DNA from 2 places in the Salininema proteolyticum genome. Region 2 is predicted to be linked to the other one. Evidence: riboswitches for the same ligand, from Rfam matches in the RefSeq annotation. Region 2 holds a riboswitch; the other holds the start of a gene.
What was found. Region 2 has a riboswitch for glycine ahead of gcvH (glycine cleavage system protein GcvH). Riboswitches for the same ligand answer to the same signal wherever they lie in the genome.

Region 1: it holds a riboswitch for glycine, as region 2 does, so the genes downstream of both, gcvP (aminomethyl-transferring glycine dehydrogenase) here and gcvH (glycine cleavage system protein GcvH) in region 2, are expected to answer to the same signal.

The regions. Positions count from the first base shown of each region.
Region 1 is NZ_JBHUNX010000001.1:1,841,680-1,845,157, forward strand. Features, by position in the region: gene ACFTE1_RS08595 (FHA domain-containing protein) at 1-342, shown strand, start outside; gene ACFTE1_RS08600 (bifunctional nuclease family protein) at 565-1,053, shown strand; gene ACFTE1_RS08605 (MerR family transcriptional regulator) at 1,313-1,843, shown strand; glycine riboswitch at 1,955-2,045, shown strand; gene gcvP (aminomethyl-transferring glycine dehydrogenase) at 2,137-3,478, shown strand, end outside.
Region 2 is NZ_JBHUNX010000001.1:643,224-646,701, forward strand. Features, by position in the region: gene ACFTE1_RS03015 (sensor histidine kinase) at 1-176, opposite strand, end outside; gene ACFTE1_RS03020 (S66 peptidase family protein) at 458-1,435, shown strand; glycine riboswitch at 1,562-1,653, shown strand; glycine riboswitch at 1,655-1,750, shown strand; gene gcvH (glycine cleavage system protein GcvH) at 1,802-2,176, shown strand; gene glyA (serine hydroxymethyltransferase) at 2,178-3,452, shown strand; gene ACFTE1_RS03035 (L-serine ammonia-lyase) at 3,452-3,478, shown strand, end outside.

The sequences.
Region 1 (3,478 bases), 1.2 Mb from region 2:
GGACCGCAGCCGGCGGACTCGCTGCCGGTCGGCACCGCGCTGCTGGTGGTCAAGAAGGGTCCCAACTCCGGAGCCCGCTTTCTCCTCACCAATGAAGTGACCAGCTCCGGACGTCACCCCGATTCGGACATCTTCCTCGACGACGTGACCGTCTCGCGGCGCCACGCGGAGTTCCACCGCGACGCCTCGGGTTTCACCGTCCGCGACATGGGCAGCCTGAACGGCACCTATGTCAACCGCGAGCGGGTCGAGACCGCGACCCTCGGCCACGGCGACGAGGTCCAGATCGGGAAGTTCCGCCTCGAGTTCGTCGGGGGTCCCCGGCCCGTCCCGGGCCAGTAGGACGCCCCTGAGCTCCCGGCGCCGCCGCGCGCCGCGGAACACCGCCGCCCCGGACCCCACTCCGGAGCGCGAAGAGAGACGCCGAGCGAAAGGCGGGGAGGGCTCCCTCCCCGCCTTTCGCCGTACCGGAGGCCGACACGGGCGTCTCGGCCTCCGGTTCCCACAGCCGCCGCGGGCTTGTAGGCTGAAGGTGAGCAAACGATGGACGGATGGTTGATCGCCGTGAAGGAAATGGATGTCGTGGGCGTCCGGGTCGAACTCCCCAGCAAGCAGCCGGTGGTTCTACTGCACGAGACGGCGGGGGACCGCTACCTCCCCATCTGGATCGGGACGGTCGAGGCCGCCGCGATCGCCTATCACCACAATGAGACGCCCCTTCCCCGCCCGCTGACCCACGACCTGCTGGGCGACGTGATCGAGACGCTGGGGGCCACCCTCGACCGAGTCGAGATCGTCGACCTCAAGGAGGCGGTCTTCTTCGCCGAGCTGGTCATCGACGGCGAGACCCGCGTGTCCTCGCGCTCCTCCGACGCCATAGCCCTGGCCCTGCGCTCCCACGTCCCGATACTGTGCTCGGACGAGGTGCTGGACGCGGCCGGGGTGAACCTCCCCGACTCCGAAGAGGAAGAGGTCGAGCGCTTCCGACGGTTCCTCTCCGAGGTCGAGCCGGAGGACTTCGAGGAGGAGTCGGGCCCCGGCGGGCCCGCCTGAAGGCCGGCCCGCCGCCGGCGGCGTGTCCGGACCGGCTCCGGCGTCCACTGGGGAGCGGCGCTCGCCGGGCCCCGCTCCCACCGGGTTCTCCCGGGCACCGTCCCCAGTGTCCATTAAAGGGTGACACAGGTAGAAATACCGATTTAACTCACCCGGGACCCCCGCAGGCGATAGTCTCACCTTCAAAAGCTCATGTTCGGCGCAGAAGCGCCCGGGAGTCCGATTCCGGGCGCGGTCGTCCAAAGGTGCGGAGGTAGACGTGGAAGTTCGAGGAGAGGTCCGCGATCCCATCAGGGTCATTCGCGGCTGGAGGGGACGCGCCGCCTGCCGCGCCGTGGGGATCACCTACCGCCAACTCGACTACTGGGCCCGCACGGGCCTCGTCCAGCCGAGCGTCCGTCCCGCGACCGGGTCGGGATCCAACCGCCTCTACTCCTTCCGCGACGTGGTCTTTTTGAAGGTCATCAAGCGGCTGCTGGACGCCGGCGTCTCGCTGCGCCAGATCCGCAAGGTCGTCGACGTCCTGCAGCGCCGGGGCGTCAAGGACCTCACCGAGGTCACGCTGCTGTGCGACGGGTCGTCGGTGTACGAGTGCCGCACCGCGGGCGAGGTGATCGATCTCATGCGCGGCGGCCAGGGTGTGTTCGGCATCGCCGTCAAGCAGTCGATCAGCGAGGTCATGAACCGCCTCTCGACGCTCTCCTGCGCGGAGGTCCCGGTCGTTCCCCCTGGACAGCCCGCCGCCGCGGCGCCGCAGACCCCGGTGGCGCAGGGGGCCGACCAGAGCTGAGGCGACGACCCGGGAACACGAGGATTCGTCCTACGTGTGTGTCCCGGAGGACATCCAGGGCCTTCTCTGCACTACGATGGGGTTAAGCGGGCACGGCGCCCGCCCAAGCCGAACATCCGTACGGGAGAGACCGCGTCCGACGCGGCACCGAAGGGGAAAGTGCTCCTCCGAAGCTCTCAGGTACCCGGACTGTATGGAATGGCTGAACTGGAAGCCGCCGCGCGCGGTGACAGTTGAGGAGAACAAACGCTGCCCGAACCGGCCATGCTTGTTTTCCACCACCTGGAGGCTCTATGTCGTCCCTTGGTCCTTTCGTATCCCGTCATATCGGACTGTCCGAAGCCGACCGCCACGCCATGCTGAAGACCGTCGGCGCGTCCTCGGTCGAAGACCTCATGGGCACCGCGATGCCCGAGGTCATCCGCTCTCGCGACGGACTGGCGCTGCCCGCGGCGCTCTCCGAGTCCGGCGCGCAGGAGGCCCTCAAGTCCTACGCCGACCGCAATCGGCGGGTCAAGAGCCTCATCGGCCAGGGGTACCGCAACACCCTGATGCCCGCGGCCATCCGCCGCAACGTCCTGGAGAACCCGGCCTGGTACACCGCCTACACGCCCTACCAGCCCGAGATCAGCCAGGGGCGCCTCGAGGCGCTGCTGAACTTCCAGACCATGGTCTCCGACCTGACCGGCCTGCCGGTGTCCGGTGCGAGCCTCCTCGACGAGGCCAGCGCCGCCGCCGAGGCCATGCTGCTGGCCCGCCGCGGCGCCCGCAAGGACAAGTCCGGCGTCTTCGCCGTCGACTCCCGCGTCCTGCCGCAGACCCTCGAGGTCCTCAAGACCCGCGCCGAGCCGGTCGGCATCACCCTGCACGTGGCCGACCTGACCGACCCCGCCGCCCTGCCCGAGGCCCTGTTCGGCGCCTATGTGCAGTACCCGGCCCTCGACGGGGCGGTGGACGACTGGTCCGCCCTGGCCGAGGCCGTGCACGCCAAGGGCGGCTACCTGGCCGCCGGCTGCGACCTGCTGGCCGCCACGCTCCTGGCCGCGCCGGGGGAGTGGGGTGCCGACATCGCGGTGGGCACCACCCAGAACCTCGGCATGCCGCTGGGCTTCGGCGGGCCGCACGCGGCCTACATGTCGGTCGCCAAGGGCCTGGAGCGCCAGCTGCCCGGCCGCCTGGTCGGCGTCAGCAAGGACGCGGACGGGCGTCCCGGCCTGCGCCTGGCCCTGCAGACCCGCGAACAGCACATCCGCCGCGACCGCGCCACCAGCAACATCTGCACCGCCCAGGTGCTGCCGGCCGTGATCTCCTCGATGTACGCCGTCTGGCACGGCCCGGCGGGCCTGCGGGTCATCGCCCAGGAGATCGCCGCCAAGACCGCGCGCCTGCACGCCGGCCTGACCGCCGCGGGCTTCGCCCCCGCCGGGGAGAGCGCCTTCGACACCGTCGCCGTGACCGCTGTCGGCCGTGCCGACGAGCTGGTCGCCGCCGCCCTGGAGCGCGGGGTCAACATCCGCCGCGCGGACGCCGACACTGTGGGCGTGACCGTCGACGAGGCCACCTCCGAGGACGACCTGCGGGCCGTAGCCGAGGCCTTCGGCGCCGAACTGCCGGCGTCGGCCGAGGAGCTGCTGC
Region 2 (3,478 bases):
ACGTGGAAGGGGCTCTCGGAGAAGGCGGAGAGCTCGGTCAGGCAGCGCAGCCGCATGGAGTCCAGGACGTCGGCGGGCACGAAACCCCAGGTGCCGCAGGGATCGGTCAGGTCGGTGAGGACGAGGGCCTCGGCGCCGAGGGCGCGGCCCAGCCGGCGGGCCGTCCTGTCGCCCATGCCGTCGGCGAGCGTCGCGTCGAGATCGCGCAGCAGCCCCCACAGTTGGGGCAGCTGAGTCGATGTGCGAGACCTCTTCGTGAACACACGTCGATGGTAATCCATGCCACTGCGGCGGCGGAGAACCGCTCGGCCCTTCCGGAAACCTCGTGCGGACGTTTGTGGAAACCCGGCGGACATTGCTACCCTCCAGTTCGCGAACGAAAGGAACGCACATGGAGCACAACGAAAGACACCACGGAGTATTCTCCCGCCGACTCCTCTTCGGAAGCGGCGCCGCCATGGCCGCCGCGACCGTCCTCCCCGCCCCGGCGTCGGCCAAGGGCCACACCGAGATCACGCGGCCGCCGGCCCTCCGGCCCGGAGACCTCGTCGTCGTCCCCTCGCCGGCCGGACCGACCGACGCGGCCGCCGTCGAGAAGGGCGTCGCGCTCCTGGAGAGCTGGGGACTGGAAGTCGAACTCACCCCGCACGCCCTCGGCCGCGACGGCTACCTCTCCGGGACCGATGAAGAGCGGACCGCGGACCTCGAATACGCCTTCTCCCACCCCGACGCCAAGGCCGTCATCGCCACCCGCGGCGGCTACGGATCGACCCGCATCCTCGACCGCGTCGACTACACCGGCCTGCGCGACAAGCCCAAACTCGTGGCCGGATACAGCGACATCACCGCCCTCCACGCCGCCGTCCACGCCCGGGCCGGCCTGGCCACCCTGCACTCCCCGATGGTCGCCTGGGCCGACGGCAACACCGACGCCACCGCCGAAGCGCTGAAGAACGCCCTCATGACCGCCGACCCCGTCCGCCTCGAACGCGACGACGCCGAACCGACCGCCGACGTCCTCGTCCCGGGACGGGCCGAAGGCCGGCTCCTCGGCGGCAACCTCTCCCTCCTCGCCGCCGAAATCGGCAGCCGGAACTTCCCCGACCTGGACGGCGCGATCCTCTTCCTCGAAGACGTCGGCGAAGAACGCTACCGCGTCGACGGCCTCCTCACCAGCCTCATCCGCTCCGGACACCTCGACGGCGTCGCCGGCTTCGCCATCGGCCAGTTCCTCCCCGCCTGGGGCGACGAACCCGGCGAAGGAGAATGGACCATGGCCGACGTGATCACCGACCGCCTCGCCGGATACGGAGTCCCGATCCTCGGCGGACTCAAACTCGGCCACGGCGACGACCCCAGAGTCGCGCCCCTGGGCACGGAAGCGGAAATGGACGCCGAAACCGGCGTCCTCACCGTCGAGTCCGCCCTGCGATAAGACGCTCACCCGGGGCGGCACCAGGATGGACGCGCCTCCCCGAGGTGACCTATACTGGCCGCAGACCGCCGGCGAAGGTGCCGCGAGACACCCAGTCGGCGCTGCGCAACTTCATACAGCGCCGTTCGAGCCGGAGCGGGAGAGCGCTCGCCGCGAGCGGGCCGCCGAAGGAGCAACACTCTCCAGAAACTCTCAGGTATAAAGACCGCTTCGGCAAGGCGAACTCTGAAAAGACGGGGCCAGACGCCCCGCGCCCACGGTGCAAGCCGCCACTCGGCGGTGAAGCTCTCAGGTACCGATGACAGAGCGGGGAGGAGTCCGACGATCCCTGCCGGCCCTCCCGGCCGCCATCGAAGCGAGAGCCCTATGACCGTTCCCAAGCACCTCAAGTACACCTCCGAACACGAATGGCTCGACGTGAGCGGCGAGACCGCCACCGTCGGCGTCACCGAACACGCCGCCGAACTCCTCGGCGACGTCGTCTTCGTCGACCTCCCCGAGGCCGGCGACACCGTCGACGGCGGCGAGGTCTGCGGAGAGATCGAGTCCACCAAGTCCGTCAGCGACCTCTACGCCCCCGCCGACGGCGAGGTCACCGGGGTCAACGAGGAGGTCGTCACCGACCCCGCCCTCCTCAACGCCGACCCCTACGGCAAGGGCTGGCTGTTCACCATGAAGATCACCGGAGAGACCGAACTCCTCGACGCCGCCGCCTACGAGGCCCTGACGGAGGGAAACTGACATGACGCTCAACGACCAGCCCCTGGAGCAGCTCGACCCCGAGATCCACGCCGCCATCGGCGCCGAACTCGGCCGCCAGCGCGACACCCTCGAACTGATCGCCAGCGAGAACTTCGCCCCCTCCGCCGTCATGGAGGCCCAGGGCTCCGTCCTCACCAACAAGTACGCCGAAGGCTACCCCGGCCGCCGCTACTATGGCGGCTGCGAACACGTCGACACCGTCGAACGCCTCGCCATCGACCGCGTGAAAGAACTCTTCGGAGCCGAGTACGCCAACGTCCAGCCCCACTCGGGCGCACAGGCCAACGCCGCGGCCATGGTCGCCCTCCTCGAACCGGGCGACACCATCCTCGGCCTCGACCTCGCCCACGGCGGCCACCTCACCCACGGCATGCGCCTCAACTACAGCGGCAAGCTCTACAACGTCGTCCCCTACCACGTGGGGGAGAAGGACTTCCGCGTCGACATGGCCGAAGTCGAGCGCCTCGCCCTCGAACACCGGCCCAAGCTCATCGTCGCCGGATGGTCGGCCTACCCCCTCCACCTCGACTTCGCCGAGTTCCGCCGCATCGCCGACCTCGTCGGCGCCTCCCTCATGGTCGACATGGCCCACTTCGCCGGACTCGTCGCCGCCGGACTGCACCCCAACCCGGTGCCGCACGCCGATGTCGTCACCACGACCACCCACAAGACCCTCGGCGGACCTCGCGGCGGCGTCATCCTCACCAACCGCGCCGACCTCGCCAAACGCCTCAACTCGGCCGTCTTCCCCGGCCAACAGGGCGGCCCCCTGGAACACGTCATCGCCGCCAAGGCCGTCTCCTTCAAGGTCGCCGCCTCCGAAGAGTTCCGCGACAGGCAGGAACGCACCCTCGAAGGCGCCCGCATCCTGGCCGGCCGCCTCCTCGCCGACGACGTCCAGGACGCCGGCATCACCGTCCTCACCGGAGGCACCCAGGTCCACCTCGTCCTCGTCGACCTCCGCGACTCCGAACTCGACGGCAAGCAGGCCGAGGACCGCCTCCACTCGGTGGGCCTCACCGTCAACCGCAACGCCGTCCCCTTCGACCCGCGGCCCCCGATGGTCTCCTCCGGACTGCGCATCGGCACCCCCGCCCTCGCCACGCGAGGATTCGGCGCCGACGAGTTCACCGAGGTCGCCGACATCATCGCCGCCGCCCTGACCGAGAAGCCCACCGACGAGACCACCGCGAGCCTGCGCGGCCGCGTCGCCGACCTGGCCAAGGCCTTCCCGCTGTACCCTGGAGCGAAATAATGCCGCTGAGCACCTTCGACCTCTAC